One region of the Lysobacter sp. 22409 genome, then DNA from elsewhere that is predicted to be linked to it. Evidence: riboswitches for the same ligand, from Rfam matches in the RefSeq annotation. Region 1 holds a riboswitch; each other region holds the start of a gene.

Region 1 (3,223 bases):
CGCGCGAGCCGGTGAACGAGAACAGCGGCACCGGCACCGGGATCGGCACGTTGATGCCGACCTGGCCGACGTCGATGTCTTCCTGGAAGCGGCGCGCGGCCGCGCCGGATTGGGTGAACAGGGCGGTGCCGTTGCCGTTGGGATTGGCGTTGATCAGGTCGATCGCGGCTTCCAGGGTGTCGGCGGCGAGCACGATCAGTACCGGGCCGAAGATCTCTTCGTCGTAGATGCGCATGCCGGGCTCGACCCCGGAGAAGATCGTCGGGCCGACGAAGTTGCCGCGCTCGAAACCCGGCACGGACGGCTTGCGGCCGTCGAGTTCGAGCCTCGCGCCTTGCTCGACGCCGGAGGCGATCAGGCTTTCGACGCGTTCGCGCGCGGCGCAGGAAATCACCGGGCCGACATCGGTGCCGGGCTCGGTGCCGGCATTGACCTTAAGCGTGCGCGCCTTCGCGACCAGCTCGGGGATCCAGGCCCGCGCTTCGCCGACCAGCACCGCGGTGGAGGCGGCCATGCAACGTTGCCCGGCGGCGCCGAACGCTGCGCCGGCGAGGGCGTTGAGGGTTTGCTCCTTGTTGGCGTCCGGCAGCACCACCGCGTGATTCTTCGCGCCCATCATGCACTGCACGCGCTTGCCCGCCAGCGAAGCGCGGTTGTAAACATGGGTGCCGACCTTGGTCGAACCGACGAAGGACACCGCCTTGATGTCGGGGTGGTCGCAGATCGCATTGACCACGTCTTCGCCGCCGTGGACGACGTTGAGCACGCCCTTGGGCACGCCGGCCTGCAGCGCCAGTTCGACCAGGCGCATCGTCACCAGCGGGTCCTGTTCGGACGGCTTGAGCACGAAGGTGTTGCCGGTGGCGATGGCCATCGGGAACATCCACAGCGGAATCATCGCCGGGAAGTTGAACGGGGTGATGCCGGCGCAGACGCCGAGCGGTTGCAACAGGGTGTAAGTGTCGACGCCGCCGGCGACGTTGTTGGCCAACTCGCCGAGTTGCAGGTTGCCGATCGCCGCCGCGTGCTCGACCACTTCCAGGCCGCGGAATACGTCGCCTTCGGCGTCGGCCAGGGTCTTGCCTTGTTCGGCGGTGAGGATCGCGGCGAGCTCGCCCATGTGCTCGCGGATCAGTTGCTGGTACTTGAGGAAGATGCGCGCGCGCGCGCCGATCGGGGTCTTGCGCCAGCTCTTGAAGGCCTGTTGCGCCGAACGTACCGCGGCGTCGACTTCGTCCGCAGTCGCGAACGGCACCCGCGCCAGCACCGCCTGTGTAGCCGGGTTGACGACATCGCGCCATTGTTGGGATCGGGATTCGACGAATGCACCGTCGATCAGCAGCTTGACCGTCGCGACTTCGGTCGCGACGCGATTCATATCGTTCATTGTTTCAGCTCCGTGTCGCTCACCCGCGTGACGGGGATTGCGGAGCAAGACAAGTCGGTTCCACGCAACGGACATCCGCGTCGAGCCAGCCCGTCCGGTTGCCCACCGCAACACCCGAGGATGGCATCGCATGCGATGCCCGCCACTGGCCGGTCTCCGGGCTTGCGAGCGATGCGGAGCGATCCGCATCACCCCGACACCTTCCCGCGAGATCGCAGTGGTATTGAGTCGGGTGTTCTCGCCTACCGTTGCGGGGGCAGCGCCGGAATGGAGTCTGACGACTCGCACCGGCTTCCCGTTTCACCCTGCTCGCCGGTACGGCGGCAGGACACCTGTGGCCGGCGGAGTGTAGGCGTCGGATCGAAAGCGGACAAGCTGCGCTGCGCAAAGCTGCGCGCTCGCTCGCACGACAGCGTGGTCGGATTGCTTCGAACGCCGCATTCATCTTGTCGTCGCGCGGATGTGTGACGCCTCTGCACGGCACCGCACCACGGCGAATGGAATGCATCGCGACGAATGCGCCATGTTCGCTTGCTTGCGTAGGAGATCGCGTTCGCCTGTGTGCGATGCTCGGGCGAAACGCCGGGCATCGCTCGATACTGTGATGGGCAGCGTGTATTCCTGGAAACGATGCGGGCGAAATGACTGGTGCGGCGGGGGCTGCTGTGACTGGGGCATCCGGATCGGCATGGGCGCATCGCCACGATGGGGAGCATCGGTGGCGGTGGATGGGTTCGTCGTCGAGCGTCGGCGCTGAAGCATCCCGCGGGCAGTGGCCGCTCGGGTGACATTCGCATGCCGTTGCAAGATCATGGCGAGAGCGCAATACGGCATTCCTGAAGGAGCGGCACCCGATGACCAACCGTGAACGACGCAACGGCACCGAGCAGGCCAGTGCCGTGGCCTTGCGCGCAGGGCTGACCCGCGAGCAACTGGACGCGTTGACGACCCTGGAGCATTTCCGCTGGGAACTGCGTTTCGTTCGGCGGCCGCTGTTCCTGGAGCCGATTCCGGTGGTATTTCATCCCGATGGCGAGCGTTACGCGGTGTTGGAGGCGGATGGTTCGCTCAATGAGAACCCGGGGTTCGAGATACGCCGCTGAGGGGTTGCCGGTGGCGCGGGTTGGTTCGTGTTCGTGGCATCGCGGTGGGGGCTCTGAGGGTAGGAGCGGCGTCCTACTGGATTTCCTCCGGTCACAAGCCGCGACCGCGGGATGCGCAGAGGCGACAGCGCCGATATCGCTCATCGAAGCAGCGTGCCTTCGCGGGAGTAGGAGCGGCGCGAGCCGCGACCGCGCTCTTGCGATCTCGCCGCGCATCGTTCAAGCGAGATCAGGATCAGGATCAGGATCAAACGCCAAAAGCTTCCGCCACTAAAGCGGCGGCTAACTTTCTTTTGTCTAAAGCAACAAAAGAAAGTCACCAAAGAAAAATGCTTTTGTTTTGAATCACAAGCCCGCATGATCGATGCCAACGCAGGGCTTTTTCATACGGGACATCCCTGTCCCGATGAAAAACGGCCTGCATCCATGCAGGCCGCCCTTCGGGTCTTCTGTTGCCTTCGCTAGTGCGAGACGTCGCACAACAACAGCCAAGGCCAAAGCCACGACCGAGGCCGGGACTTGACGCCGCCTGCGAAGTATCGTCGCCATCCACAGTTCGTGGTCGCGGCTCACGTCGTTCCTACCCTTAGAGCGAGATTCGTCGTTGCCGTTGCCATTTAGAGCTTGGCGTAGCCATGCACTGGCGAGACCGATGGAGACCCGGAGGGCGGCGCACAGGACGTGCGCCGTTTTTCGATAGGACAAGGATGTCCTATCGAAAAATCCCGGCGCG
Region 2 (3,223 bases), on a different contig from region 1:
CGTCGATGCCCAGCGCTTCCTGCTCGCGCAGGCACAGCTTGGTCTCGTTCTCCAGGAAGGTCCGGTAAGCCGCGTCGTCGATCTTGCCGGCCTTGTGCTCGGCACGCGCGCGCCGCACTTCGGCGGTCTGCGGGAACGAGCCGATGGTGGTGGTCGGGAACAGCGGCAGGCCGAGGCGCTGCGCCTGTACCTTGGCGCGTTGCGGGTAGGGCGAGGCGCGCCGGGTCATGGCCGGTTCGACCGCGGCCAGGCGCTTGCGCACCTCGGCATTGCGCAGCAACGGCGAGGCCAGGCGCGCAGCGCGCGCGCTGGCGGCGGTGGCGAGGTCGCGGTTGGCGTCGGCGCTGCCGGTGAGGGCATCGGCGAGCAGGCGCAGTTCCTCGATCTTCTGCCGCGCATAGGCCATCCAGTGACGCAGCGGTGCGGGCAGCTTGCGTTCCAGTTCCAGGTCGGTCGGCACGTGCAACAGCGAGCACGACGGCGCCAGCCATTGCGCGCGATCGCCGGCGCGGCGGGCCAGGCTCAGCGCGGCGTCGAGATCGGCGCGCCAGATGTTGCGGCCGTCGACCACGCCGAGGCTGAGGACGCGGTCGTCCGGCAACAGCGGCAGCACGCTTTCCAACTGCTGCGGCGCGCGCACCAGGTCGACGTGCAGGCCTTGCACCGGCAGGCGGGCGGCGAGGGCGGCGTTGTCGCCGAGGCCGCCGAAGTAAGTCGTCAGCAGGCGTTGCGGCGCGTCGGCTTCGGCCAGGGCCGCATAAGCGCGGCGATAGGCGTCGCGATCGTCGTCGTCGAGGTCGAGCACCAGAGCCGGCTCATCGAGCTGGACCCAGTCGGCGCCCGCCGCCTTGAGCTTGCCGAGCAATTCGGCATAGGCCGGCAGCAGGGCATCGAGCAGCTCGCGCGGGTCGCCGCCGTCGCTGCGCTTGCCGAGCTTGAGGAAGGACACCGGGCCGAGCAGCACCGGCCGCGCCTGGATGCCGAGCGCGCGCGCCTGGGCCAGTTCCGCCAGCGGCTTGTCGCCGCGCAGGACGAAGCGCTGGTCGCGCTCGAACTGCGGGACCAGATAGTGGTAGTTGGTGTCGAACCACTTGGTCATCTCGAGCGCGTGCAGGTCGCGACGGCCGTCCTGCAGGCCGCGGGCGAGGGCGAAGTAGCCGGTCAGCGGGTTTTCGTCGTAGACCTCGCGGTACGGCGCCGGGATCGCGTCGAACAGAACGGCGGTATCGAGGACGTGGTCGTAAAGGGAGAAATCGTTGCACGGCACGACGTCGGCGCCGGCCTGCCGCGCCAGTTGCCAATGGCGTTCGCGCAGGCCGTGGGCGGTGTCGTGCAGCGCCTGGGCCGGCGTGTCGCCTTTCCAGAACGATTCGAGGGCCAGCTTGAGCTCGCGCCGCGCGCCTATGCGCGGGAAGCCGAGATGGGTGACGCTGATCATGATGATTACCTGCGATGCGTGGGCATGGCGCAGGGCAACGAAGGAGACCACGGCTGCGCCGGCCCGACGCTCGCGCGCCCGGCTTCGCCACAACCCTTGGTGTCGACCTTCGCCCCCGCGGGCGAACCGGCGCGCACGACGCGGCCCGCGCCGGGACGGGCCCGGACGCAGCGCCGACGCCTTGCGGGCCGGAGTCGGACGGAAGGCGAGCCTTCCGGTCATGGCAGGTCTTCGGGCTTGGGGCATGGAGCACGAGGCGCCTCCTACTGTCCGTCGCTTCCCGGGATCGCTCCCAGTGCCTGACGAAGTTCGTTCCCTATACCGCTGCGGGGCAGCTCCGGAATTGGACGTGGCGTCCGCACCGGATTCCCTCTAACCGCCGCCGGTGCGAACCGGTGGCGATTTGTCACATCGCTTCATCTGCATGAAGCGATGTTCACCATCACGCCGCCAAGCTACGCAGCGCGACCGGCGAAGTCAATCGCCGCGATCGCGATGCGTGGACCCGGTTTGCGATTTGTGGCCGCAGCCGGCGACGGCGCCGCGGCCGGGGTTTCCCCGGCTGCCGTTCATGCGCCGCCGACGATGATGTCGGCACGCTGACGGGCGCGAACGCCATGACCTCCTGCCGTTGAGCTTGGCGGGCCCTGGGGCTAACGTTCGTGCTGTGGCGACGATGCGCAGCGCGGGTCCAGGACGGCCCGCGCGATCCCGACTCCGATGGGTGGAACATGCTTTTCAGAAGGACGTTTGCGCTGACCTTGTGCCTGCTCGGACTGGCGGCTTGCGGGAGGGATTCCGCCGCGCCGCCGCCGGCCCGGTCCGAGCCGGTCACCATGGGCAGCCAGAACGAGTCGCCCAAGGTCGCCGCCGCGGACGCGTCGAGCGAGACCGACATCCTGCAGGGCACCTATTGGCCGCCGGCCAAGCTCGACGGCGGCGTGGCCAAGATCAGCTGCGAATACGACTACCCGCGTTTCGGCGACGGAAAACCGCTGACTGCGCTGGACTTCTTCAGCCTGGTCGACGCCTTGTCGCCGTGCCAGGCCAGCGGCGTGGTGCGCCTGCACTACCAGGGCAAGATCGGCGCCGGCTTCACCGCGCTGGTGCAGCGCGTGGCGGCGATGGCCACACGCATGGAAATCCAGACCCGCATCCTCGACATCGACTCCAGCGGCGGTCACGTCGAGGAAGCGATCCGCGCCGGCGACTCGATCGCCGAATCGGGTTGGGCGATCTGGGTGCGCGAGGATTCGGTCTGCCATAGCGCCTGCGTCTTGGTGCTGGCCGCCGGCGACACTCGCTCGATCGAAGGCAAGGTCGGCATCCACCGGCTGATGCGCGACCGCTCGACCGCGACCTCGCGCGCCGAACTCAGCCGCGAACTCAAGGCGATCAACCAGCAGGTGCGCGATTATCTGGAACGCAACGGCGTCGCCACCGGCGTCGCCGACCTGATGATGACCATCGCCAACCGCGACCTGCGCGTGTTGACGGTGGACGAGCTCAAGCAGTTCGGCCTCGACGGCACCAACGCCGCCCAGGACGACCTCGACCGCATCCGCCTGACCCGCAAGTGCGGCGAGGACTTCGTCCGCCGCCGCGAAGCCTTCCGCCGCGATTTCGACGCGCAGTGCATGGCCACCGGCAAAAACTTCGCCTCCATGCCGGAATGCGCAAAAGCCTTGCAGGAACAGTTCGGCTTCCCGGACGAGACCTGCCCCTCCGACAGTCCGGCCGATCTGTACGCCCGCGACCTGCGGCGCCTGCCGCTGCCGGACGACG
Region 3 (3,223 bases), on a different contig from region 1:
GGGCTTGCCGGCGTGCGTGCGCATTCCGCTCGACAAGGGCGTGTGCGGCGCGGCCGCCTCGACCCGCCAGACCCAACGCGTCGCCGACGTGCACGCCTTCCCCGGCCACATCGCCTGCGATGCCGCCTCGCGTTCGGAAGTGGTGGTGCCGCTGGTCCACGGCGATTCCCTGATCGGCGTGTTCGACCTCGACAGCCCGGTTCCGGACCGTTTCGATGCCGACGACCAGGCCGGCCTGGAAGCGCTGGCGCGCGTGTACGTGGAGGCGCTGGCATGACCGCGCCGAAGATGCGCAACATCGGCCCCAAGAGCGCGGCCTGGCTGCGCCAGGTCGGCCTGCGCACGCACGAGGACATCTCCGCGATCGGCACGGTCGAGGCCTTCATGCGCGTCAAGCGCGCCGGCTTCAAGCCGACGCTCAACCTGCTGTACGCGATCGAAGGCGCGCTGCTGGACTGCCATTGGCAGGAGATCAGCGACGAACGCCGACAACAGCTGATCCAGGCCGCCGAAGCCGCGACCGCGCTGCTGCCGCCGCCGCGCAACAAGCCGGCCGCCGCGCCGGTGCACACCACCGTGCACGCCGAAGAACGCCACGACGCATTCGAGGGCGGCGGTCTGGACGGCAACGGCCTGGACGACGACGACCGCCCCGGCGGCCACGACGAGGACGACGGGCGCGACTGAGCCCGTCGGCGCCGCTGCGCCCCCTCCGGCCGGCCGCTCCGCCCGCCCGCGGCTTTGGCCCCGGGCGCCGGCTTCGCGTAGACTGCGCACCGCTTCAAGGTGACCCGGCGGCTTTCTCCATCGCCGGGTTGAAACGGGAAGCCGGTGACGCGCCCTCTCCTGCGGGAGGATCGGCGCCAGTCCGGCACTGCCCCCGCAACGGTAAGCAAGACAGATCGCGGCAACCGCCACTGTGCTCGGCACGGGAAGGCGCCGCGATCGGCAGCCCGACCCCGCGTCGGCGCTGCGCTTGCGAGTCCGGAGACCGGCCTTGAGGCGCCACAGGTTGCGATGCGGAGGGCGTCGCGGCGGCTGCTATCCGGCTGTCTGCACGGCCCGCTGCCTCCTCGCAACCGCCTTCCGCCGTCGTCGTCGCGCGCCTCCGGGTGCGCGCGCTGGAGCTTTACCCATGTCCGCCCCGAACACGTACGCCCTGAATCTGTCGCTTGCCATCGCCTGTGCGCTGGCGCTGCCCACCGCCGCCCTCGCCGCTCCGGCCGGCGACGCCACCGACCTCGACGAGGTGGTGGTCACCGCCAACCGCACCGCGGTCAGCGTCAACGACACCCTGACCCCGGTCGACGTGCTCGACCGCGAGACCATCCAGCGCAGCCAGGCGCGCGACCTCAACGACCTGCTGCGCGGCCGCGCCGGCATCAGCATTTCCAACCAGGGCGGCGCCGGCAAGCTCACCACCCTGTTCCTGCGCGGCAGCGAGTCCGACCACGTGTTGGTGCTGGTCGACGGCATCCGCGTCGGCTCGCCGACCTCGGGCCTGGCCGCGCTGCAAGACCTGCCGCTGGCACTGATCGACCGCATCGAGATCGTGCGCGGCCCGCGTTCGAGCCTGTACGGCGCCGACGCCATCGGCGGCGTGATCCAGGTGTTCACCCGCCGCGAGAAGCAGGGCTTCGCGCCGCGCGTGCACGTCGGCGGCGGCAGCAACGACAGCCTCGAATTCGGCACCGGCTTCGGCGGTCGCAGCGAGCGCGGCTGGTTCGGCGCCGACTACAGCTTCCGCAAGACCGAGGGCATCAACGCCTGCCGCGGCGCCGGCTTCCCGGTGTTCGCCGGCTGCTTCACCGACGAGCCCGACCGCGACGGTTACGAAAACCACGCCCTGTCTCTGCGCGGCGGCCTCGAGTTCAACGAACAGTGGAGCATCGAAGGCCAGGCGCTGCGCGCGGAAGGCGAGAACGATTACGACGGCAGCTTCGTCAACCGCTCCGAGACCGTGCAGCAGGTGATCGGCGGCAAGCTGCAATGGCGTCCGTCGGAAACCATTCACCTGCAGTTGCTGGCCGGCCGCAACGTCGACAGCTCGGATAATTTCCTCGGCGAAGTGCCAATGGGGTTCTTCAAGACCGATCGCGACAGTGCGACCTTGCAGGGCGACTTCACCCTGGCCGAAGGCCACGTGCTGACCGCGGGCTTCGATTGGCTGCGCGACCGCGTCGACAGCGACACCGTGTACGACGAAAGCGAGCGCGACAACAAGGCCGGCTTCGTCCAGTACCAGGGCCGCTTCGGCGCGCAGTCGTTCGAGGCCAGCCTGCGCCGCGACGACAACGAACAGTTCGGCGGCCACACCACCGGCGGCGCGGCCTGGGGCCTGAACTTCGCCGAGCGCTGGCGCGTCACCGTCGGCTACGGCACCGCGTTCAAGGCGCCGACCTTCAACGAGCTGTATTACCCGTTCTTCGGCAACGCGACCCTGCGCCCGGAAGAGTCCAAGACCTGGGAGCTCGGCCTGGCCTATCGCGGCGAGCGTTTCAACGCCCGCATCGACGGCTTCGACACCCGCGCCGACGATCTGATTACCTACGACTCGTCGATCAACCTGCCCAACAACATCGACCGCGCGCGCATGCGCGGCGCCGAGATCGGCATCGACACCACGTTCGCGCAATGGACCTTGGCGGCGAGCGCGAGCTTCCTCGACACCGAAAACCGCGCCGGCTTCTACCAGGGCAACGACCTGCCGCGCCGGGCCAAGCACAGCGCGCGCATCGACCTGGACCGCAGCTTCGGCAAGTTCCGCTTCGGTGCGACCGCGGTCGGCTCGGGTTCGCGCTACGACGACGTCGCCAACAGCACCCGCCTGGGCGGCTACGGCACCCTCGACCTGCGCGCCGAGTACGCGATCACCCCCGCGCTGAGTCTGCAGGCGCGCGTGGCCAACGTGTTCGACCGCGAGTACGAAACCTCTTCGTACTTCAATCAGCCCGGCCGCGAGTGGTTCCTGACCCTGCGCTACGCACCGGTCAACTGAGCGGTCGACCGATCTGCGGATCGTCGAGCGTCGACAAAAAGCCCGGCATCGCCGGGCTTTTTGTTTTTGGCGCAGAAACACCCACGACCGACGAACGCAGGCTCAGGTCGGCCGCAGCCCGCATTGCACCCAACTGCGGCCGGCGATGTCGGCGACCACGCCGATCATGCCGTGGCGCCAGCGCCCGTCCTCCGGCCCGGCCGCCAAGGCCTCGTAAAGCTGCGC

Evidence for each region. Region 1 has a riboswitch for cobalamin ahead of ACTJJK_RS04010 (CoA-acylating methylmalonate-semialdehyde dehydrogenase). Riboswitches for the same ligand answer to the same signal wherever they lie in the genome.
Region 2: another riboswitch for cobalamin. It lies ahead of metE (5-methyltetrahydropteroyltriglutamate--homocysteine S-methyltransferase); the one in region 1 lies ahead of ACTJJK_RS04010 (CoA-acylating methylmalonate-semialdehyde dehydrogenase).
Region 3: another riboswitch for cobalamin. It lies ahead of btuB (TonB-dependent vitamin B12 receptor); the one in region 1 lies ahead of ACTJJK_RS04010 (CoA-acylating methylmalonate-semialdehyde dehydrogenase).

The regions. Positions count from the first base shown of each region.
Region 1 is NZ_JBQEOE010000005.1:30,289-33,511, forward strand. It holds gene ACTJJK_RS04010 (CoA-acylating methylmalonate-semialdehyde dehydrogenase) at 1-1,378, opposite strand, end outside; cobalamin riboswitch at 1,518-1,738, opposite strand; gene ACTJJK_RS04015 (hypothetical protein) at 2,242-2,490, shown strand; partial or broken gene ACTJJK_RS04020 (hypothetical protein) at 2,836-3,223, opposite strand.
Region 2 is NZ_JBQEOE010000068.1:11,995-15,217, reverse strand. It holds gene metE (5-methyltetrahydropteroyltriglutamate--homocysteine S-methyltransferase) at 1-1,438, opposite strand, end outside; cobalamin riboswitch at 1,644-1,850, opposite strand; gene ACTJJK_RS22055 (hypothetical protein) at 1,871-2,041, shown strand; gene ACTJJK_RS22050 (hypothetical protein) at 2,275-3,223, shown strand, end outside.
Region 3 is NZ_JBQEOE010000006.1:130,829-134,051, reverse strand. It holds gene ACTJJK_RS05220 (GAF domain-containing protein) at 1-277, shown strand, start outside; gene ACTJJK_RS05215 (TfoX/Sxy family protein) at 274-687, shown strand; cobalamin riboswitch at 768-1,014, shown strand; gene btuB (TonB-dependent vitamin B12 receptor) at 1,136-2,998, shown strand; gene ACTJJK_RS05205 (hypothetical protein) at 3,101-3,223, opposite strand, start outside.